DNA from 4 places in the Streptomyces sp. NPDC037203 genome. Region 3 is predicted to be linked to each of the others. Evidence: riboswitches for the same ligand, from Rfam matches in the RefSeq annotation. Region 3 holds a riboswitch; each other region holds the start of a gene.
The links. A riboswitch is a leader RNA that binds a small molecule or an ion and turns the genes downstream of it on or off. The one in region 3 is predicted to bind cyclic di-AMP.
Positions count from the first base shown of each region.

Region 1: linked by a shared signal. The riboswitch ahead of ACZ7EC_RS16570 (transglycosylase SLT domain-containing protein) and the one ahead of ACZ7EC_RS21260 (M23 family metallopeptidase) in region 3 are both predicted to bind cyclic di-AMP.
Region 2: linked by a shared signal. The riboswitch ahead of ACZ7EC_RS13460 (M23 family metallopeptidase) and the one ahead of ACZ7EC_RS21260 (M23 family metallopeptidase) in region 3 are both predicted to bind cyclic di-AMP.
Region 4: linked by a shared signal. The riboswitch ahead of ACZ7EC_RS31965 (transglycosylase family protein) and the one ahead of ACZ7EC_RS21260 (M23 family metallopeptidase) in region 3 are both predicted to bind cyclic di-AMP.

Region 1 is NZ_JBVJUC010000005.1:128,665-134,355, reverse strand. It holds gene ACZ7EC_RS16580 (LolA family protein) at 1-1,048, opposite strand, end outside; gene ACZ7EC_RS16575 (polyprenyl synthetase family protein) at 1,366-2,376, opposite strand; cyclic di-AMP (ydaO/yuaA leader) riboswitch at 2,998-3,130, shown strand; gene ACZ7EC_RS16570 (transglycosylase SLT domain-containing protein) at 3,134-3,619, shown strand; gene ACZ7EC_RS16565 (HAD family hydrolase) at 3,654-4,466, opposite strand; gene ACZ7EC_RS16560 (FAD-dependent oxidoreductase) at 4,724-5,691, opposite strand, start outside.
Region 2 is NZ_JBVJUC010000004.1:16,844-22,534, forward strand. It holds gene ACZ7EC_RS13450 (PrsW family intramembrane metalloprotease) at 1-5, shown strand, start outside; gene ACZ7EC_RS13455 (aldo/keto reductase) at 25-969, opposite strand; gene ACZ7EC_RS13460 (M23 family metallopeptidase) at 1,026-2,075, opposite strand; cyclic di-AMP (ydaO/yuaA leader) riboswitch at 2,085-2,252, opposite strand; tRNA gene ACZ7EC_RS13465 (tRNA-Met) at 2,553-2,626, opposite strand; gene ACZ7EC_RS13470 (dihydrofolate reductase family protein) at 2,673-3,854, opposite strand; gene ACZ7EC_RS13475 (DUF2637 domain-containing protein) at 4,236-4,892, shown strand; gene ACZ7EC_RS13480 (NADPH-dependent FMN reductase) at 5,197-5,691, opposite strand, start outside.
Region 3 is NZ_JBVJUC010000007.1:257,651-263,341, forward strand. It holds gene ACZ7EC_RS21245 (bifunctional acetate--CoA ligase family protein/GNAT family N-acetyltransferase) at 1-62, opposite strand, end outside; gene ACZ7EC_RS21250 (HPr family phosphocarrier protein) at 208-489, shown strand; gene ACZ7EC_RS21255 (GntR family transcriptional regulator) at 705-1,391, opposite strand; gene ACZ7EC_RS21260 (M23 family metallopeptidase) at 1,590-2,333, opposite strand; cyclic di-AMP (ydaO/yuaA leader) riboswitch at 2,347-2,507, opposite strand; gene ACZ7EC_RS21265 (M16 family metallopeptidase) at 2,752-4,122, opposite strand; gene ACZ7EC_RS21270 (M16 family metallopeptidase) at 4,140-5,534, opposite strand.
Region 4 is NZ_JBVJUC010000018.1:81,783-87,473, reverse strand. It holds gene ACZ7EC_RS31975 (cytochrome P450 family protein) at 1-1,138, shown strand, start outside; gene ACZ7EC_RS31970 (transglycosylase family protein) at 1,352-2,458, shown strand; cyclic di-AMP (ydaO/yuaA leader) riboswitch at 2,635-2,804, shown strand; gene ACZ7EC_RS31965 (transglycosylase family protein) at 2,809-3,525, shown strand; gene eno (phosphopyruvate hydratase) at 4,120-5,400, shown strand; gene ACZ7EC_RS31955 (septum formation initiator family protein) at 5,556-5,691, shown strand, end outside.

The DNA of each region.
Region 1 (5,691 bases), on a different contig from region 3:
TGGGCAGGCCGCCCCGTGCACCGGTGTCGAAGGTGGCGATGGAGGTCCAGCCCTTGCCGATCACCTTGCCGCCGGACTCGCCCCGCTTCCCTTCGAGGCCCTTGGCGCCGTCCATGCCCTCCAGGCCCTTGCCGGGGCCGGTCGTCCCGGCGCCCTTGCCCGCGCCCTCCGTCCGCTCGGTGACCTTCGCGCCCTTCGGCGGCGTGAAGGCGAACGTGGCGGCGGCGGGCCGGGCGAAGGAGACCCGGGTGAAGCCCGCGTCGAGCACGGCGGCGCCACCGCTCCTGGGGGTCAGGGTGAACTTCAGCGGCATGCCGGTCTTCGCGTCCACGGCGATGTTGATCGCGCCGACCGTGGTGCCGGACTGGCGGGGCTTGATCTGGAGCTTGTAGGCGTCGCGCCCGGCGACCCGCGCGGTGCCGTCGACGGTCACCGAGGTGGTGTCGTCCACCGCCTTCAGCGCCTGGTCGGCGAAGTCCTTGGGCGTGGCCGGGGGCTGGGACCGGTCCTTGCCGGCGGCGGGTGCGGTGCCGTGGGTGACCTGGTCGCTCTTGCTGTCGTAGCCCCAGACGTCCTTGCCGTCGTGGATGACGCTGTACTCGGCGCCCTGCTCCACGAGCGAGAGCTTCTGCCGGTCCGGGCCGTCGGCGGCGACGCGCACGGTGTGGGTGCCGGAGAGCAGTTCGGTCAGCCGGGCGCTCGGGTCCGCGGCGGAGTCGGAACGGGAGCCGGAGCCCTGGGCCAGGCCGGAGGCGAGGCCGCTCTCCAGGCCGCCGAGGTCGGGCAGACCCAGGTCGGTGCTGACCTTCACGGTGCCGGACAGCTGCTGCACGTCCGACTTGGCGATCTTGTCGATGAGCTGCTGCGCGGTGATCCTGGGCAGGTCCGGGTCGCCGGAGTCGGCGAGTGCCGGGACCAGTCCGATGGTGGCCGCGGCCACACCGACCACCGCGACCGGGACGGCGTACCGCGCGGCCCTGCGGCGGCCCGAGCGTGTCTCCTCGTCCCGAGCGGCGTTCACTGCGTCGTCGGATTCGTACGGTGCCATGTGTGCCTTACCTCCGTCGTCGGCGGCGGCTGCCCTCACGCTGGTCCACCCGAGCCGCCATTCTCACCCGAACCGGTGATCAGTGGTGATGTCCGTGGTGTCCATACGACCAAATCCGCGCCGCGGAATCGTCAGCCCACGGGGCCAACTCGGCGTACGACTGCGGTATGACGCGCGGGGGGCACCCCTAGGGGCTCGAACGCAATCCCCCAGGGCAGGATGCGGCAGACATCCGGGGTACGGCCACCCGGCGGACGCCGGACGGGTGGCCGGACGGGTGGCCGGGCGGCGGACACCGGGCGGTCAGGCGCGGGCGGTCATCCGGCGCGGTGCACCACCGCATCGCACAGCTCCGTCAGCGCCGCCTTGGCGTCGCACTCCTGAAGCGGGGCGAGCGCGGCGCGCGCCTCTTCCGCGTACCGCACGGTGTCCCGGCGGGCCTGCTCCAGGGCCGGGTGGGCGCGCAGCGCGGCCAGCGCCTCGGCGTGCCGGGCGTCGTCGCTGAGGTCGGAGTCCAGCAGCTCGCACAGGGCGAGGTCCTCGGGCAGGCCGAGCCGGGCGGCCCGCTCGCGCAGCCGCAGCACGGGCAGGGTCGGGATGCCCTCGCGCAGGTCGGTGCCGGGGGTCTTGCCGGACTCGTGGGAGTCGGAGGCGATGTCCAGGTAGTCGTCGGCGAGCTGGAAGGCCACGCCGAGCCGCTCGCCGTACTGGGTGAGCACGTCCACGACCGTCTCGTCCGCGCCGGACATCATCGCGCCGAACCGGCAGGCCACCGCGACCAGCGAGCCGGTCTTGCCGCCGAGCACGTCGAGGTAGTGCTCGACCGGGTCGCGGCCGTCGGTGGGGCCGGCGGTCTCCAGGATCTGGCCGGTGACCAGGCGTTCGAACGCGAGGGCCTGGACCCGGACCGCCTCGGGGCCGAGGTCGGCGAGGATCTGGGAGGCGCGGGCGAAGAGGAAGTCGCCGGTGAGGACCGCGACGGAGTTGCCCCAGCGGGTGTTGGCGCTGTCCACGCCCCGGCGCACGGCGGCCTCGTCCATGACGTCGTCGTGGTAGAGCGTGGCCAGATGGGTCAGCTCCACGACCACGGCCGAGGGCACCACACCGGGCGCGTAGGGGTCGCCGAACTGCGCCGCGAGCATCACGAGGAGCGGCCTGAAGCGCTTCCCGCCGGCCCGCACGAGGTGCTGCGCGGCCCCCGTGATGAACGGGACCTCGCTCTTGGTGGCCTCTAGCAGGCCCTCCTCGACAGCCGCCAATCCGGCCTGGACATCGGCTTCGAGAGCCTGGTCCCGCACGCTCAGCCCGAACGGCCCGACGACGGTCACGAGGGGTCTCCTGTCTGCTGGTGTCTGCTGGCGATTACGCGGTTTGTCGATAGGTCGCTGCCATCACTCAAGTCAGCGTATCCGGTCCGGTTTCGATCACCGAGAGCGCCCACCCTGCGCCCACCCGTCCAGGACGGGACGTATCGGGTCATGACTGGCATACCCCTGGTCGGATGATGACAACGGACATTCATCGATTTAACCGGTAATCGGGAACTTCTTCGCGATCCCCGAGAGGGATGGAGCACCGACTCCACCCCACCGAGGGACGAATCCCCCATGCCCGATTTTCCATAGTTTGCCATTTCGTGAATTGGGTCACCCGACCGCGTTCCCGCCCACGGCCCCGCGACACCTCTCCACGCCGTGCCCCGCAAGCGAGTTGAGCGTTGGCATTCGCAAAGGATCAAGTACCCCATAGGCTGCTGATCAAGGTCAAATGCCTCGATATAACAATTCCGCGCTTGTTCCCGGCATGTGCTCTCGCATACCTTCCCGAGCCATCGGGCGGACGCCGAATCCTGCCGCCGCCCGTACACCCATCGACGAACTCATTCGTACGGCAGGAGCGGGGGACCCAGGTAAGTCGCCGGACCCGGACGACTCACGTGGCGCAGCGCGGGACACACCGCGCCGCACCGCGTGTTCGCACCGGGACCGGCTTGGGGTCAAGCCACGCCTCTCACCAGGCACGGCCGGGCACCTCCCCGCCCGAACCCGACAGCTCACCTCGCAGGCGTAGGAGAGGAACGTCCCCATGTCTGCTGCCGTTCAGCCGCGCCGCACCCGTGCCAACCGCCTCGTCCGCCTCATCGCCGTCGCCGGCACCGGCGCGGCCGTGCTCGCCATGCCTCTCGTGGGCGCCGCCACCGCGTCCGCCACCACCGGCACGACGTCGGCCGCCACCACGCCCGCCGGGTACCCGAACAACCTCGACGGCTGGATCCGCGAGTCCCTCGCGATCATGGCCCAGAAGGGCATTCCGGGCTCCTACAACGGCATCTACCGCAATGTCATACGCGAGTCCTCGGGCAACCCGAACGCCATCAACCTGTGGGACTCCAACGCCGCCAAGGGCATACCGTCCAAGGGCCTGCTCCAGGTGATCGACCCGACCTTCAACGCGTACCACGTGGCCGGAACGTCGTTCAACATCTACGACCCGGTCGCCAACATCACCGCCGCCTGCAACTACGCGGCCGCCCGCTACGGCTCGATCGACAACGTCAACGGCGCCTACTGAGGCGTCTGCGGCGCCATACCACCGCTGCTCCCGGTCACCCGGCCGGGAACAGCCTTTCGAGGACGACGGCGATGCCGTCGTCCTCGTTCGACGCCGTGACCTCGTCGGCGACCGCCTTCAGCTCGGGGTGGGCGTTCGCCATCGCGACGCCGTGCGCCGCCCAGCGGAACATCGGGATGTCGTTGGGCATGTCGCCGAAGGCCAGGGCGCGTTCCGCGGGGACCCCGAGCCGCTCGGCGGCCAGCGCGAGCCCGGTGGCCTTGGTCACCCCGCACGGCTGGAGCTCCACGGTTCCGGGCCCCGACATGGTGACCGTGGCCAGCGAGTCCACGACCGAGCGGGCCACCGCCGCCAACTCGTCGTCGGACAGGGTGGCGTGGCGCAGCAGCACCTTGCTGATCGGCGCCCGCCACAGGTCGTCGCGCCGGGCCACCCGGACCGCGGGCAGGGTCGGGTGGGGCATCCGGTATCCGGGTTCGATCAGGGTGAGCCCGTCGGTGCCGTCCTGGTCGACGGCGGCGAACACCGGGCCCGTCTCGGCCTCGATCTTGCCGAGCGCGGTCTCGGCGAGCTCCCGGTCCAGCCGGACCGACCACAGCATGCGGCCGGACGCGGCGTCGTACAGCTGCGCGCCCTGCCCGCACACCGCGAGCCCGGTGGCGCCGAGGGCGGTCAGCAGGGGGCGCACCCTGGGGGCCGGGCGGCCGGTGACGACCAGGTGCCGGGCTCCGGCCCGCGCCGCCCGCGCGAGCACGGCCAGCGAGCGCTCGGAGACGGTGTCGTCGCCGCGCAGCAGCGTCCCGTCCAGGTCGGTGGCGATCAGTGCGTACGCGGGGGAGGCAACCATGATCAGAGAATACGGACCGATCCCCTCCACCGGCCTGCGTGTCCTCCCCCGACTCCCGTGTCATTGCCCGGACTTGCGCCTTCGCCGACTTCAAGTGGGTTCGAGGGCAGGCGTGGTGGGGTGGTGGTGGCCGGGCGCGCGTCCGTGGGACGGCCGGGGCGGGGGCTCGTACGGCGGTGGGGGTGGCGGCCGGTACGGGGTCGCCGCTCGCCACCCCCCGGCCACCCCCCGCTCCGGGCATCCGGCGCCGTCGGCACTCACCCGTGTTCCCGCGCCAGATGTCCCGCCAGTCTCGGGGACGCGAATTCCGTGCCGCACACGAAGCGCATCACCGGGCCGTAGGAGGAGGCGGCCGGGAGGCCGGTGAAGTAGAGGCCGGGGAGCGAGGAGACGTAGCCGGTGCCGAGGCGCGGGGTACCGCGGCTCGTCGCGAGGCGGCTGCGCAGGGTGGGGCCGAGGAAGTCCATCGCGGCCGTGTCCACCCGGTAACCGGTCGCCGCGATGACATGGTCGGCGCTCAGGCGGTCCACGCGGCCGCCGTGCGTGCGCACCGTCAGCACCGGCCGCCCGTCCTCCGCCGCCGCGCCCAGCACCCGTTCGACGTCGTCCACCTGCACCGCGCCCTCGAACCGCTCCCGCAGCCACCACGCGCCGAGCGGCCCGAGCACCCGGCGGACCAGGAGATGCCGGGTGGCCTCGGGCAGGAAGCGGTAGGGGTGCGGGCAGTAGCTGAACGCCCACAGCGACCAGGCCCGCCCGAACGGCGACTCGGGGCGCAGCCTCGGCTGCTCCCAGGGCGGCGCCCCGAAGGCGACCCGCCCGCGCCCCCGCGCCACCACCCGCACCCGCGCCCCGGCCTCCGCCGCCAGCACGGCCGTCTCCAGCGCGGACTGCCCGGCGCCGACCACGATCAGCTCCCTGCCGCAGAAGCGCCCGAGGTCGTGGTGCTGGGAGCTGTGCGAGACGGGGCCCTCCGGATCGGGCCCGGCACCGGACGCCGCCCGCAGCTCCGCCGGGAGATGGGCGAGACCGGACAGCCCGGTGGCCACGACCACCGCCCGCGCGGCGAACGACTCCCCCGAGTCCAGCTTGAGTTCGAACCCCCCGCCCGCCTCCTGCCCGGCCGGCTCGACGCAGACCACTCGCACCCGTTCGAGATCCGGCACGAGCCGCCGCTGGAACCACTCGCCGTACCCGACGAAGGTCTCCACCGGGATGACGTCCG
Region 2 (5,691 bases), on a different contig from region 3:
TGTGACCTGCGAACCGCCGGCTGCTCAGGCCGAGGCGGCCGTCAGCTTCTCCAGCTCGTCGTCCGTCAGCTCCAGGTCGCCGGCCGCCAGCAGCGGCGGGAGCTGCTCCAGGGTGCGGGCCGAGGCGATCGGGGCGATGACGGTCGGCTGGGCGGCCAGCCAGGCGAGGGCGACGGTGGCATGTGCGGCCCCGTGCGCGGCGGCGATCTCGTCGAGGGCGGCGAGCACCTTCTGCCCGCGCTCGGTCTCCGCGTACTTCGCGGCCGAGCCGGCACGGGCGCTGTCCACCGTGGCGCCGGGCCGGTACTTGCCGGTCAGGAAGCCCGCGGCGAGTGCGAAGTACGGCACCGCGGACAGGCCCTCGCGGGCGACGAGGTCCTGGAGCGGGCCCTCGTAGGTGTCGCGGGAGACCAGGTTGTAGTGCGGCTGGAGCGCCACATAGCGGGCCAGGTTCTCGCGGGCGGAGAAGTCCAGGGACTCCTTGAGCCGCTCGGCGCTGATGTTGGACGCGGCGATCTGCCGCACCTTGCCGGCCTTCACCAGTTCGTCCAGCGCGCCGATGATCTCCTCGACCGGCACCTCGGGCTGGTCGAAGTGGGTGTAGTAGAGGTCGATGTAGTCGGTGCCCAGGCGGGCCAGGGAGGCGTCGGCGGCGGCCTTGATGTTGGCCGCGGACAGGCCCTTGTACTGCGGGTGCTGGCCGACCTTGGTGGCGATGACGACGTCGGAGCGGTTGCCGCGGGCCTTGACCCACTTGCCGATGACGGTCTCGGACTCGCCGCCCTGGTGGCCCTCGACCCAGGCGGTGTAGACGTCTGCGGTGTCGATGAAGTTGCCGCCCGCGGCCGTGTACGCGTCCAGGACGGCGAAGGAGGTCTGCTCGTCGGCGGTCCAGCCGAAGACGTTGCCGCCCAGGCAGAGCGGGAAGACTTCGAGGTCGGATGAGCCCAGTGTGCGCAGAGAAGTCATGCTTCACATCAACACCGGCGACGAATGATCGCATTCCGCCGCCGGTGCGGGCGCCGTCAGGGGTTGAGGCCCTTGTCGCGCAGCCAGGGCGCGGGGTCGACGGCGGTGGCCTGCCCGTCCGGGTGGACCTCCAGGTGCAGGTGCGGCCCGGTGACATTGCCGGTGGCGCCGACGCGGCCGATGACCTCGCCGGTGGCGACCTTCTGGCCGACCGAGACATTGATCGAGGACTGGTGGCAGAACCACAGCTCGGTGCCGTCGTCCAGGGTGAGGACGGTGCGGTAGCCGTAGGCGCCGGCCCAGCCGGCCTGGGTGATGGTGCCGCCGTGGATGGCCTTGATCAGGGTGCCGGTGGGGGCGGCGAAGTCGAGGCCGGTGTGGTAGCCGGAGGACCACATGGCGCCGGGCTGCCCGAAGGTGCCGGTGAGCGTGTACGAGACGACGGGCAGCGTGTACTGCTTGGCCAGCGCGGCCAGCCGCTTGGCCTCGGCCGCCTTCCTGGCGTCGGCCTCCGCCTTCTCCTTGGCGTCGGCGGCCTTGGCGGCGGCCTCCTTCTCCGCCTTGGCGGCCGCCGCCTCGCTCTGCTGCTGGGCGGCGGCGACCATCGCGGCGGCGGCCTTGCTGTCGGCCTGGCCCTGCTGCTGCTCGGCCTGGGCCATGATCCGGTTGCGCAGGGCCTCGCCCGCGCCGGTGTCCCTGGCGCCCTCGGTGGTCCGCCCGAGGTCGGAGAGCGCGGTGGCGGCCTCGGCCTTGGGCTTCTCGGCGGAGTCGTCGCCGAGGTAGTGCTCGACGGTGGCCAGGTGGGGCACCGAGACGTCCGGCAGGTCCGGCATCGAGACGGAGACCGGCGGCTTGCCGGGGTTGGCGCTGGCGATGCCGCCCGCGCCGACGGCGGCGATCACACCGACGCCGAGGACGGTGGAGCTGCGGGCGAAGCCGCCGCGCTGCTTGGCGACGCGGTGGCGGCCGCGGACCGGGGCGACGGACTCCTCGCTGGGGTTCCACTCCTCCCAGGGTCCGTCGCCCTCGGGGCCGGGGCCGAACGACTCGGGTTCGCGCTGAGCGGGCACGAACGGTGCTTCGGGGGCGGGACGGTTGGACGCCACGGGGGCGTGCTCCTTTCCTTCCTCCGCCTACCGGGTTAGCTGACGGGTTCGGAGCAGGAAGGTCTCCTACGCGCGTATACCGCTCGCGGACTCGGCTGAGTCCGCGGTGGTGTCCGCGTGATTCACCCCAAGGTGGTGGTTCCCCGGTTCCCTCGCGGGATTCGGCGCGTGCGCACGGAGCCGCCTCGGGTGACGGCTGGGACGACCGCGCTGCGTTATCGAACGTTAATAGACCGGAGGGGAACTTTCCAAGCCGTTCGGCTTGATCATCAAGGTTCAAACCCCTGGACTTACCGCCCAGCGGGCCGCCAAACCGGGCGAGTTGAGCGCCCTCCAGGAGTCATCGGGTTTTTGATGGTGACTCAGATGTTATGCGCTGGGCGTTCGAACGGTCACTGGGGGTAACCCCCCCATTGGGGGTCCGGAAAACACCCAGGGCCGGAATCCATGAACTGGATTCCGGCCCTGAGATATCAGTAGCGGGGACAGGATTTGAACCTGCGACCTCTGGGTTATGAGCCCAGCGAGCTACCGAGCTGCTCCACCCCGCGGCGATGTCTCTACTGTACGCCATCACCAGGGCGGAAAGCACATCGGTTACGACGGACCCCCGGATCGGCCGGGCAGATGCCGGTTCGGGGCCTGGGCCAGGGGCTCGTACTCGGGCAGGACGACGACCTCGGCGCCCGCGGCCGTCAGCACCCCGGAGCCGTCGGCCGCCACCACGAACGTGTCCGGCTCCCGCCAGGCGGTGACCACCCGGCGCACCCCCGCCCGCAGGATCAGCTCGGCGCAGGGCGCGGGGCGCGAGGCGCGGCGGGCGCAGGGCTCCAGGCTGCTGTAGACGGTGGCGCCGGGCAGCCGCGGGTCGGCGGGGTCGGTCTTGGCGAGCGCCGCCTCCTCCGCGTGCACCACCGGGTCCCCGCCCTCGCGGGAGTGGCCGCGGGCCAGCTCGGTGCCGTCGGCGGCGACCACGACCGCGCCGACGCTGAAGGCCGTCCGCGAAGGCGGGCACAGCGCGGCCAGCTCGCAGGCGGTGCGCAGCCAGTGCCGGTCGGCGGCGGTGGGCACCGGGCCGGTGCCGGGCGCGGTGGGCTCGTAGCGCATCAGGACGACGTCCCCGATGCGGCGGGACTCGACCAGCCGCAGCCGGCCCTCCTGGTAGCGGCCGGGCCCGAACAGCCGCGGGGCGCCCGGATCGCCCACGATCAGCGGGGCGACCACCAGCTGGAGTTCGTCGGCGAGGCCCTGCTGGAGGAGCTGGGTGTGCACGGCCGCGCCGCCCTCCACCATCAGCCGGCCGATTCCGCGCTCGGCCCGGAGATGGCCGAGCAGGGCCCGCCAGTCCAGCTCAGGGCCGAGTGGGACGACATCGGCGGCGCCGCCGAGGAGACGGGTGGCCCGCGCGGCGCCCTCGTCGGTGGTGTAGACGATCTTGTCGCCGCCGGTGTGCCAGAAGCGGGCCGCGGGGTCGAGGTCGCCGGTGCCGGTGACGGTGACCTTCAGCGGATACTCCGGCCGGCCCCGCGCGAGCCGGGCGGCGCGCCGCTCGGCGGAGCCGACCAGCAGCCGCGGGTTGTCGGCGCGCAGGGTGCCGGCCCCGACCAGGAGGGCGTCGGCCGAGGCCCGTACCGCGTCGACCCGGTCGAAGTCGGCCGGTCCGGACAGCAGCAGCCGCTCCGGGCCGGTGTCGTCCAGGCAGCCGTCGAGGGAGACGGCGGCGGACAGCAGCACGTACGGGTACGGCGCGGACTCGGGCAAAGCTCGCTCGGTGCTCATCGACTCCAGTGTGCGGCCCGCCGCCGGCCGGCCTGCCCATGGGGACGGCGCGCCCCGCCCGGCCCGGCCCCGGCCCGCCCGAAAAGCATTCTTATTTCCGCCCGTTGCTGTCATAGGACCGCCGAACCCCGCTTTCGAGTTACAGAAGCACCCGAATGCCCCACACCCTCAGCTCCCGAGAGGCTCGTTAGCTGACCGTGGCACGCACAGAGAGACGCGCAGCGCTGAATCTCCACTCGCCGGTCACATTCCGGGTGGAAAGCAAGGAAGGCGAGGTGTTCACCGACGGCTGTTCCGATCTTCTTGACGATTTCTTGAGGAGAATCCGCCAGCTGGAGAGTGAGTACCTGCGGGCGATGGTGAGGCTCTAGGACTCGGCCGATGGACAGGATTCACGATGAAGACGTTACGTGTGACTACGAGTTCAGCACGCTCGAGATGCAGTGGGACCCGGTCGAGGAACTGGCCCAGATGCTGTCCGGCGCGTCCGCCGCGAATCCCGACCCGGCCACCCCGCCCCACGGCAGGTCCAGCCACCGGAAAAATCGCCGGCGCATCCGCACCGAGCCCGGATTGCTGCGCGACGATCAACGCGGCGCGCCCGTCACGCTGCTGATCGCCACCATCTCGGTATGCGCGCTGTGCATGCTGGGCTGGTCCTTCTCCTATTCCTACGCCCAACTCCGTGCCACCGCTTCCTCCGTACTGCCGATGCGCCTCGCACAATGGTGGCCGCTGACGGTGTACGGGCCCTGGCTCGTGGCGGCGCTTTCCATTCTGCGGGCGACGGTCCAGAACCGAAGTGCCAGAAGATCGTGGGGAGTTCTGCTGGGCGCCTCCACCATGGCGGTCGCGCTGTGCGTCTGTCACACGGCGCATTCCCCGCTCTCCCTGATCATCTTCGGAATTCCGCCGATCACCGCCCTGGTGTGTTTCTGGGAGATCGTCGGCCAGGTCTCCTCCAAGGTGACCCGCCCCCGGCATGCCGCGCACAGCCGCCGCAATCCCAAGACGCAGGGACCGTACGACGTCAGATGAGGCCGCCGGCCCGCCGGGAGACCGGCGGGCGCGCGGTCGCCGCGGGGCGACGCAGGTCCGGCTTCTCCGGCGCGGGCAGGTCCACGATCCAGCCGGACGGGCCGGGTAAGCCGGTCGCCGCACACGCCCAGCCGCCGCGGCAGCGGCAAGCCGGCCCGGCATGACGGCAGTTCGGGTCCGCCCCGCAGGGCGCTTATGAGGTCGGCCCACGCGGTCGACGGGTCGTGCCGCGCCCGGAGTCAGACCGACTCGGGCACCCGGCCAAGCCGCCGCCACGGGTTCGGCACGCTCCCGGAACCCGGCGTCACGCCGCCCCCGCCCCGGCCGCCGTCAGGAGGCCCAGCACCTCACCGACCCGCCGGCGGATCTCCGTGTCCGCGACGAGCCCGTCCTCGCCCACGTCCCCGTGCCCCACCGGCACCCGGACACAGGCCGCCTCCACGATGGCCGCCCCGGTGTACCCGAGCACCGTCCGCAAAGTGGCCTCCGCGCCCTGCCCCCGCCCCGGCGCCGCCACGTTGACCCAGGCGACCGGCTTGTCGCAGATCTCGGTCCCGCCGACCGTCCAGTCCAGCAGGTTCTTGAACGCGCCCGGCAGCGTCCCGGCGTACTCCGGCGCGCAGACCAGCACCCCGTCCGCCGCGTCGATCGCCGCCCGCAGTTCGGCCACGGCCGCCGGCAGCGGTTCCCGGTCGTCATCGGGATTGAAGTGCGGCAGCCGCCCCAGCCCCTCGTACCGGACGGCCCGCAGGGCCGCCTCCGCCGCCACCGCCTGTGCCGTCCGCAGCAGCGCCTCATT
Region 3 (5,691 bases):
ACGTCCGCCTCCCAGTGCGCCGGGTACTCGTACCGGCCCTGCGGTTCCGCCGAGGTTCGCATGGGGCCCAGCGTACGGCTCGCGTCCGACAACGGCGCGGGGCAGTCTGTGGAGCACCGCGGAGGGGATGCGCAGCCCCTCTTCTGGCACGCTTCAGGATATGGAACACTGGTCTAGACAACCCTGAACAGTGAAGGGCAGCAACACATGGCTGAGCGCCGCGTCAACGTCGGCTGGGCCGAGGGTCTTCACGCCCGCCCCGCCTCCATCTTCGTCCGGGCCGCCACGGCCGCAGGCATCCCGGTGACGATCCGCAAGGCCGGCGGCACCCCGGTCAACGCGGCCTCCATGCTGGGCGTTCTGGGCCTGGGCGCCCAGGGCGGCGAGGAGATCGTACTCGCCTCCGACGCCGAGGGCGCGGACGCCGCCCTGGACCGGCTGGCCAAGCTGGTCGCCGAGGGCCTGGAGGAGCTGCCCGAGACGGTCTGAGCCGTCCGGGACGGGCCGGGTTCGGGTCCGAGAAAGTCCGGGCCGGATTCGTGAAGCCGCGTCATCCCCCAGCGGGTGGCGCGGCTTCCGTGTTTTCCGGGCGCCGCCGTATCGGCCATGCCGAGAATTCCGGGTGGGCAGCCTCCAGGGAATTCAGGGCACCCGGAAATACGCGCCCGCCGGATATTCCCACCACTTTGTATACGGCACCCGTGTTAATTCCGCGCACCGGACATGTTTACGGCATGTTGCGAAGCCCGCACACGCGCCGCGGCCCCGGACAGCCGCAGCCGGTGCGCCGCCGTCGCCCGCTCGGTGTGCAGCGCGGTCACCGTGCGGGCGCGCTCACTGTCGCCGCGCGCCACCGCGTCCACGATGGCGCCGTGCTCGGCCCAGGTGCCGACCGCGTCCGACGGCGCGTCCACCGTGTACATCCAGGCGATCTTGTGGCGCAGTTGGACGAGCGCCGAGGTCAGCGAGGGGCTGCCGCAGGACTGGGCCAGCGTCTCGTGGAACCAGCCGTCCAGGGCGCGCAGATCCTCGCTGCCGCCCCTCCTGGCGCGCTCCTGGCCCAGCCTGACCAGGCCGCGCAGCACCTTCAGATGGGCCTCGGTACGGCGCCGGGCGGCCCGCGCGGCGCCGAGCGGCTCCAGGAGCAGCCGCATCTCCAGCAGGTCGGCGGCCTCCTGCTCGGTCGGCTCGGCCACGCAGGCGCCCGCGTGCCGGCGCGTCACCACGAAGCCCTCCGCCTCCAGGGTGCGCAGGGCCTCGCGTACGGGGACGCGCGAGACGCCGTAGCGGCGGGCGAGCACCTCCTCGGTGAGCCGGCTCCCCCGTTCGAGGGCGCCGGCGACGATGTCGTCCCGGATCGCCGTGCACACCGATTGCGCCGGAATACGCATGACCGACCTCCGCCTTAATACCCGCGACACGACGCCGACGACGAACGCGTGTTTTCCGTGACTCTATTCCACCGGGCCGGAATTTCCGACGGCGGGCCTCGATCCATGGATATTTTTTGGACAGGGCCGGACGGGAACATCCGGGAAAGGCGAAAGCCCCGGCCGGGTGGGCCGGGGCTTTCGGTGCCGTGCGGTCGGTCAGACGTTCACGCCGTGACCGCGCAGGTACGCGATGGGGTCGACGTCGGAGCCGTAGTCGGGGCTGGTGCGCGCCTCGAAGTGCAGATGCGGGCCGGTGACGTTGCCGGTCGCGCCGGACAGGGCGATCTGCTGGCCCGCGGTGACCTGCTGGCCCACCGTGACCTCGATGGACGACAGGTGGCCGTACTGGGTGTACATGCCATCGGCCATGCGGAGCACGATCTGGTTGCCGTACGCCCCGCCCCAGCCGGTGGAGACGACGGTGCCGGCGCCGACCGCGTGCACGGGGGTGCCGGTCATCGCGTGGAAGTCGATACCGGTGTGGGAGCCGGAGGACCACAGCGAGCTGCTGGCCTTGTAGCCGGTGGACACGTAGGAGTGCGCGATCGGGGCGACGAAGGCGTTCAGCCGCTTGCGCTCGGCCTCGCGGGCGGCGCGGGCCCTGGCTTCGCGGGCCTCCTTCGCGCGCACGGCGGCGGCCCTCTCGGCCGCCTCGTGCTCGGCGATCCGCTGCTGGGCGACGGCCTGGGCGTCGATGTGCTCGGCGAGGTCGTCGCTCGCGGCGAGCACCGGGGTCAGGCCGGTCTGCTCGACGGGGGTCTCGGCGGCCAGCGCCGGGGACGCGGCGAGGGTGCCGATGACACCGGTGGTGGTCAGGGCCGCGATACCGGCCGCCTGGGCGGTGGTGCGCTTGACCCGGCCGGGCTTGCGGTGCTTCCCGGTGGCGCATGCGAACGCCATGTGCGTGGCTGTTCCTTTCCTTCCCTCTCGCCTACCGGGTTAGCTGACGGGTTCGGAGCAGGAAGGTCTCCTACGGGCGCCGCGCTCGCGCGCGGACGGGCCCGATTCACCCCAGGGACAAGTGGGTCCCCGGCTCCCCTGGCTCGCGCCTCGGGGACTCGGCGATGGCTGTCCGGTGCCGCGGCTGCGGCGCACTGCCCGACGGACAACCGGGATGACGCTAAGCGGACCGGCCGGCAATCCCCAAACAGAAGGCGGCTTTTGTAGCGCATCCCACAGGGCAGACGGGCAACCTCCGCCCCAATTCGGACATCCTGGGGAGAGAGTGGAACAAAGCGGGGCCCTGACGACCCGTTGGCCGTCAGGGCCCCGTCCGCTGTCGGGGTCTCGCCCCTAAGGGGGCTGCCCGTGCGGGTGGTTACTCGGCCGCCACCACGGTGACCGCGCCGATGCCCAGCGCCTCGACCGGCGCCTTGATCTGGGACGCGTCACCCACCAGAACCGTCACCAGGCGGTCCACCGGGAAGGCGTTGACGACCGCCGCGGTGGCCTCCACGGTGCCCGTCGCGGCCAACTGCCGGTAGAGCGTCGCCTGGAAGTCGTCGGGAAGGTGCTGCTCGACCTGGTCGGCGAGCGTGCCCGCGACGGCCGCCGCGGTCTCGTACTTCAGCGGCGCGACCCCGACGAGGTTCTGCACGGCGACGTCCCGCTCGGCGTCGGTCAGGCCCTCCGCCGCGAGGGTGCGCAGCACCTTCCACAGGTCGTCCAGCGCCGGGCCGGTGTTGGGGGTGTCCACGGAGCCGCTGATGGCCAGCATGGAGGCGCCGTTGCCGTCGGGTCCGGAGCGGAGCACCTGTCCGAACGCGCGCACCCCGTAGGTGTAGCCCTTCTCCTCGCGCAGCACGCGGTCCAGGCGGGAGGTGAGGGTGCCGCCGAGGCAGTAGGTGCCGAGCACCTGGGCGGGCCACACCCGGTCGTGCCGGTCCGGGCCGACCCTGCCGATGAGCAGCTGCGTCTGGACGGCACCGGGCCGGTCCACGATGACGACACGCCCGGTGTCGTCGGCCGTCACGGCGGGCACCGGGCGAGGCGTGCCCGGCGTGCCGGTCCAGGCGCCCAGGGTCTCGCCGAGCAGGGCGTCCAGGTCGATGCCGGTGAGGTCGCCGACCACGACCGCGGTGGCGGTGGCGGGGCGCACATGGCGGTCGTAGAAGGCGCGTACGGCGGCCGCGTCGATCTTCTCGACCGTCTCCTCGGTGCCCTGGCGCGGCCGGGACATGCGCGCGGTGGCCGGGAACAGCTCCTTGGAGAGCTCCTTGGCGGCCCGGCGGGCGGGGCTGGCCAGCTCGTGCGGGATCTCGTCCAGGCGGTTGCGGACCAGCCGCTCGATCTCGCTCTCGGCGAAGGCGGGGGCGCGCAGCGCGTCGGCGACCAGACCGAGGCCCTTGGCCAGGCGCGAGGCCGGGACCTCCAGGCTGATCCGGACGCCGGGGTGGTCGGCGTGCGCGTCCAGGGTGGCGCCCGCGCGCTCCAGCTCGGCGGCGAACTCCTCGGCGGAGTGCTTGTCGGTGCCCTCCGAGAAGGCCCGCGCCATGATGGTGGCGACGCCGTCCAGGCCGGCCGGCTCGGCCTCCAGGGGGGCGTCCAGGAGCACCTCGACGGCGACGACCTGCTGGCCGGGCCGGTGGCAGCGCAGCACGGTCAGGCCGTTGTCGAGCGCGCCGCGCTCGGGGGCCGGGAAGGCCCACGGCTTCGCCTCGCCGGCCTGCGGCTGCGGGTGGAAGTCCATGGTGGCGAGCTGCTCGGTCACTTGGCCGTCTCCTCGTTCTCGTTTCCGGCCTCTACGGTGGCCTCCGACTCCGGGTCCTCGGGCAGATCGGCGTCCTCGACGGCCTGCGGGGACTTCGGCTCGTAGACCAGGACCGCGCGGTTGTCGGGGCGCAGCCGGGCCTTGGCGACCTCCCTGACCTCCTCGGGGGTGACCTCCAGGATGCGCTGCACGGCGTTCAGGGCGAGCTGCGGATCGCCGAACAGGACGGCGTAGCGGCACAGTTCGTCGGCGCGGCCGGCGACGGTGCCGAGCCGGTCCAGCCATTCGCGCTCCAACTGGGCCTGGGCGCGCTCCATCTCCTCCGCGGTGGGGCCCTCCTCGGCGAACCGGGCCAGCTCCTCGTCGATGGCCCGCTCGATGACCGGCACCTCGACGTCGCCGGAGGTCTTCACGTCGAGCCAGCCCATGGAGGGCGCGCCGGCCAGGCGCAGCAGCCCGAAGCCGGCCGCGACGGCCGTACGGTCGCGCCGCACCAGCCGGTTGTACAGCCGGGAGGACTCGCCGCCGCCGAGGACGGTCAGGGCGAGGTCGGCCGCGTCGCACGCGCGTGTGCCGTCCTGCGGCAGCCGGTAGGCGGCCATCAGGGCGCGCGCCGGGACCTCCTCCACGACAACCTCGCGCAGCTCCTCGCCGATGACGTCCGGCAGGGAGCCGTCACGGGGCGCGGGCTTGCCGTCGTGGGCCGGGATGGAGCCGAAGTACTTCTCGATCCAGGCGAGTGTCTGCTCGGGGTCGATGTCGCCGACCACGGAGAGCACCGCGTTGTTCGGCGCGTAGTAGGTGCGGAAGAACTGGCGGGCGTCCTCCAGGGTGGCCGCGTCCAGGTCCGCCATGGAGCCGATCGGCGTGTGGTGGTACGGGTGGCCCTCGGGGTACGACAGGGCGGTCAGCTTCTCGAAGGCAGTGCCGTAGGGGACGTTGTCGTAGCGCTGGCGGCGCTCGTTCTTGACGACGTCGCGCTGGTTCTCCATGGACTCGTCGTCCAGGGCGGTCAGCAGCGAGCCCATGCGGTCGGCCTCCAGCCAGAGCGCGAGCTCCAGCTGGTGGGCCGGCATGGTCTCGAAGTAGTTGGTGCGCTCGAAGCTGGTGGTGCCGTTGAGCGAGCCGCCGGCGCCCTGCACCAGCTCGAAGTGGCCGTTGCCCTTGACCTGCCCGGAACCCTGGAACATCAGGTGCTCGAAAAGGTGGGCCAGGCCGGTGCGCCCCTTGACCTCGTGGCGGGAGCCGACGTCGTACCAGAGGCAGACCGCCGCAACGGGGGTCAGGTGGTCCTCGGAGAGCACCACGCGCAGACCGTTGGCCAGGCGGTGCTCGGTCGCTGTCAGGCCCCCGGAGCCTGCCTCGGCTGTGGTCGTGTGACCCATGGGCATGTACGTCCCTTCGCGAGCGGAGGCGGTCGTGAAACCGCGGTTTTCCTGCCGTTCCTGCCACTGTATGCAAAGCGTGCGGGGCCCCGGTGAAGTTCCCGCGGCACGTACGCCGACAGCGGATCGCGTAGCCTGCCTCGCACCCGGATCCGGTGATCGT
Region 4 (5,691 bases), on a different contig from region 3:
GGCGTGGCTGGTCACCCGGTACGCGGACGCCCGGCAGGCACTGGCCGACCAGCGGCTGAGCAAGAACCCGGCGCATCACGACGAGCCCGAGCACGCCAAGGGCAAGACCGGCATTCCGGGCGAGCGCAAGGCCGAGCTGATGACGCATCTGCTGAACATCGACCCGCCGGACCACACCCGGCTGCGCCGACTGGTCAGCAAGGCGTTCACCCCCCGCCGGGTCGCCGAGTTCGCGGACCGGGTGCAGGAGCTGACCGACCAGCTCATCGACCGGTTCGCCGAGCGCGGTTGTGCCGACCTCATCCACGAGTTCGCCTTCCCGCTCCCCATCTACGCCATCTGCGACCTGCTCGGCGTCCCGCGCGAGGACCAGGACGACTTCCGGGACTGGGCCGGCATGATGATCCGGCACGGGGGAGGCCCCCGCGGCGGCGTCGCCCGGTCGGTGAAGAAGATGCGCGGCTACCTCGCCGAGCTGATCCACAAGAAGCGCGAGGCACTGCCCGCCGAGCCCGCCCCCGGCGAAGACCTGATCTCCGGTCTCATCCGCGCCTCCGACCACGGCGAGCACCTCACCGAGAACGAGGCCGCGGCGATGGCCTTCATCCTCCTGTTCGCCGGCTTCGAGACCACCGTCAACCTCATCGGCAACGGCACCTACGCCCTGCTCACCCACCCCGAGCAGCGCCACCGCCTCCAGGCGGCCCTGGCCCGCGGCGACGACGAGCTGCTGGCCACCGGGGTGGAGGAACTGCTGCGCTACGACGGCCCGGTGGAGCTGGCCACCTGGCGGTTCGCCACCGAGCCGCTCACCATCGGTGGACAGCGGATCGCGCCCGGCGACCCGGTGCTCGTCGTCCTGGCCGCCGCCGACCGGGACCCGGAGCGGTTCGAGGACCCGGACACGCTCGACCTCGGCCGCCGCGACAACCAGCACCTCGGGTACGGCCACGGCATCCACTACTGCCTGGGCGCCCCGCTCGCCCGCCTGGAAGGGCAGAAGGCGCTGGCCACGCTGCTGACCCGGCTGCCCGACCTGCGGCTCGCCGCCGACCCGGCCGAGCTGCGCTGGCGCGGCGGGCTCATCATGCGGGGACTGCGCACCCTGCCGGTGGAGTTCACCCCGCCCACCCGGTAGTCCGGGCCCGCTCAGCCGAGGCGCCGCCGTGCCCGACGGGTGAGCCGGAAGGTGACGCAGCGGAGGGGCCGACGTTCACCTCTGTGATCTTCGCGTGATCTCTGCGGCATGAACTTGTGACAAGTGATCGTGTGCCGATACCTTCACCCCTCAGCGCGGCGGGCCCGCATCATCCGCCGCGCCGGTCCCCGCCGTCGCTCGAAAGGCTCCCGCATGATCTCCGGGAACGGTCGTCACCGCCGCCCCCGTCAGGCCCCGGCCCTCCTCGTCGCGGCCGGCGTGACCGGCTCCGCCATCGCCATCCCGCTGCTCGGCGCCACCGGCGCCCACGCGGCCGACGGCACCACCTGGGACAAGGTCGCCAACTGCGAGAGCGGCGGCGCCTGGAGCGCCGACCCCGGCAACGGGTACTACGGCGGCCTCCAGATATCCCAGGACGACTGGGTCGCGTACGGCGGGACGCAGTACGCCTCCTCGGCCGACCAGGCCAGCCGCTCGCAGCAGATCGCCGTGGCCGAGAAGATCCTCAAGGACAAGGGCACCGCGCCCTGGGCCACCTGCGCCCTGCTGTCCGGGCTGACCTCGAACTCCGGTTCGGTGAACGTCGATCCGGGCGTCGGCGACGGTGACAGCGGCAGCGGCCAGACCGGCGGCACGACCGACCCCTCCGGCCTGCCCGACCCCTCTTCCCCGGCCGGTACGCCGAGCGGCGACCAGGACGGCACCGGAACCGGCACCGGTTCCGGCAAGGCGTCCACCGACTCGTCCAGCCCCTCCTCTTCACCGAGCCACGCCTCGGGCTCCGGCTCCGGCAAGCAGACCGGCAAGCACACGAGCCCGCAGCCGGGCAAGCGCACCGGCACCGGCACCGGCACCCCCGCCCCGGACCCGTCCGGCCCCTCCGGTTCGACCTCCTCGGCCCCCTCCGCCTCCACCCCGCCGTCCGCGCCGGCCCACGGCTCCGGAACGCCCACGCCCTCCACCGGCACCCCGGCCAACCCCGAGCAGGCCGCGGGCACTTGGAATCTGGTCGACACCGGAGCCCTCGGCGGCGGGCGCCACCGCGGCGGCAGCGCGGACGAAAGCGCGGCAAACGGACAGAACGACTCTGCCTCCGGCCGGCACGCGACCCACGAGCCGGACAGCTACACCGTCCGCCAGGGCGACTCGCTGAGTGCCATCGCCGACTCCCTTGACGTGGACGGCGGATGGCACGCGCTCTACGCCGCGAACAAGAAGGTCGTGGGCGCCGACCCGAATCACATCACCGCCGGTCAGACCCTGAAAGTCGGTGACGAAACGGGCGCGGACCAGGGCTAGTTGACGCCCCACTTGATCGCTAAATGTCCGGTTTGGCGAAAGTGTGGGATGAGTCTCAGAAGCCCTGATCGTCTTTGAAATTCCGCGGATCACCTGGCTACGGTCAAGGCCGCTCGTCACCACGAGCCCCGGCGGCCGCAACGCCGAATCCTGCCAGCGGCTTCCGGGAACAGTCGTCGCGTCAAGCGCCGCAGGCAGGAGCGGGGGACCCAAGGTAGGCGCCGGGCCCGGCAGTTGATGCCGGACCGGCTTGGGGTGAAGCCACACCTCCGGGAGGAGGGGTGGCCGGGCAACTCAACCGGCCCGAACCCGACAGCTCACCTCGCAGGCGTCGGTGAGGGGATCGTTCCATGCTGTTTTCCGGCAAGGGCAAGCACCGCCGTCCGTCCAAGGCCGTCCGCGCCGTCACGCTCGCCGGTGTCACCGGTGCCGCCGTGGCCGCTCCGCTGATGGCGGCCGGCGGCGCCTCCGCCGCCACCGCCTCCCAGTGGGACACGGTCGCCCAGTGCGAGTCCGGCGGCAACTGGGCCATCAACACCGGCAACGGTTACTTCGGCGGTCTCCAGTTCTCCGCCTCCACCTGGGCCGCGTACGGCGGTACCGCCTACGCGCCGACCGCCGACAAGGCCAGCAAGTCGCAGCAGATCTCCGTCGCCGAGAAGGTCCTGGCCGCGCAGGGCAAGGGCGCCTGGCCGGTCTGCGGCACGGGTCTGACCGGCACTCCGTACAACGGCTCCGCCCCGACGACCACGTCGTCGTCCGGCACCGCCACCCGCTCCACGGACCAGCAGGCCGCCACCCGCTCCACCGAGCGCACCACCCCGGCCCCGTCCAAGTCCACGAGCACCTCCACCGGCTCGTCCGCGGGCAAGACCGTCACCACCCCGACCGGCAAGAAGGTCAAGAAGGGCGACGGCGAGTACAAGGTGGTCAAGGGCGACACCCTCAGCTCCATCGCGGCCGCGCACCACGTGGCCGGCGGCTGGAAGAAGCTGTTCGATCTGAACAAGGACATCATCGACAACGCCGACCTGATCTTTCCGGGTCAGCAGCTCCACTTGAAGTAACCCGGCCCGGCCACGGCCGCCGCGAGCCCCGCACGGGGCTCGCCCGGCTCCGCTCACCCGGCCCGACGGGCCCCTCGCAGCGCGACGGGCCCATCGCAGGGGGCGGCCCCCGACGTCGTACCCCGGTGTCGTACCCCCGCCGCCGCGCCCCCGAGGGCCCGCCCCCCGGCGGCCCGGAGGAACCCCGCCCCTGGTGACCCGCCCCAACGGCCAGGGGCACCCACCCCCCGGTGGGCCCCCATCCCCCAGCGGGCCCCCACCCCCCCGGCGGCCTCCGAGCCCCAGGGCCCACCCCCCCCGGTGGCCCCCAGGCCCCGGCCCCGTCCCCCCAAAGCCCCCCACCCCGGCGCGATTCCCCCGTTCGCGCCGGGGTGGGGTCTTGCGTTCTCCCGGTCTCCCGGTCTCCCGTCGGACCCTGTCCGGGTCCTGTTTTGTTCCGGTAGTGAACAATAGGTACCGTCTGCATGTCCCCGTCGCTCACCAGGCAGTCGGTCGGTGGTCCGCGACGCCGGGACGGTTAGGCTCTAGTCGCAAGGGCGCAGCCGCACGGCCGCCTCCCGCACTTCCAGCGTCACATCCAAGAAGGAGATGCTCGTGCCGTCCATCGACGTCGTCGTAGCCCGGGAAATCCTGGACTCCCGAGGCAACCCCACGGTCGAGGTCGAGGTCGGCCTCGACGACGGCAGCACCGGTCGTGCCGCCGTTCCGTCCGGCGCCTCCACCGGCGCCTTCGAGGCCATCGAGCTGCGCGACGGTGACCCCAACCGCTACCTGGGCAAGGGTGTCGAGAAGGCCGTCCTCGCCGTCATCGAGCAGATCGGCCCGGAGCTGGTCGGCTACGACGCCACCGAGCAGCGCCTGATCGACCAGGCCATGTTCGACCTGGACGCCACCGACAACAAGGGCTCGCTCGGCGCCAACGCCATCCTCGGCGTCTCCCTGGCCGTCGCGCACGCCGCCTCCGAGGCGTCCGACCTGCCCCTCTTCCGCTACCTGGGCGGCCCCAACGCGCACCTGCTGCCGGTGCCGATGATGAACATCCTGAACGGCGGCTCGCACGCCGACTCCAACGTGGACATCCAGGAGTTCATGATCGCGCCGATCGGCGCCGAGTCCTTCTCCGAGGCGCTGCGCTGGGGTGCCGAGGTCTACCACACCCTCAAGAAGGTCCTGAAGCGCCAGGGCCTGGCCACCGGTCTCGGTGACGAGGGCGGCTTCGCCCCGAACCTCGGCTCCAACCGCGAGGCCCTGGACCTGATCCTCGAGGCCATCAAGGAAGCCGGGTACGCGCCCGGCGAGCAGATCGCCCTCGCCCTCGACGTCGCCGCCTCCGAGTTCTACAAGGACGGCAAGTACCTCTTCGAGGGCAAGGAGCGCTCCGCCGCCGAGATGACGGAGTACTACGAGGAGCTGGTGGCGGCCTACCCGCTGGTCTCCATCGAGGACCCGCTGTTCGAGGACGACTGGGCCGGCTGGAAGATCATCACCGACAAGCTCGGCGACAAGGTCCAGCTCGTCGGCGACGACCTGTTCGTCACCAACCCCGAGCGCCTGGCCCGCGGCATCGAGGAGGGCACCGCCAACGCCCTGCTCGTCAAGGTCAACCAGATCGGCTCGCTGACCGAGACCCTGGACGCCGTCGAGCTGGCCCAGCGCAACGGCTTCAAGTGCATGATGTCCCACCGCTCCGGCGAGACCGAGGACGTCACCATCGCCGACCTGGCCGTCGCCACCAACTGCGGCCAGATCAAGACCGGCGCCCCGGCCCGCTCCGAGCGCGTCGCCAAGTACAACCAGCTGCTGCGCATCGAGGAGATCCTCGACGACGCCGCGGTGTACGCCGGCCGCAGCGCCTTCCCGCGCTTCAAGGGCTGAGCGAACCCTCCGGGGCCGCCCGCCGGGCCGCCCCTCGGGCCACCTCTTGGCCAGTCGTACGTACGTCCCCGTACCCGGTCCCGTACCGTGTCCGGGGACGTACGCACGTGTGCGACCGCCGGACAACGGCGTGAAAGGGGAGGCGGAGAGCCGACATGGCCGCAAGGGACCGGGACCGTTTCTCCACCGCGACCAGGCTGCGGCTGCTCGGCGAGCAGACCGCGGCCCGCGTCTACCGCTCGCAGACCAAACGGCAGGCGCGCCGCTCCCGGCTGACCGGCCGGGCCGCGC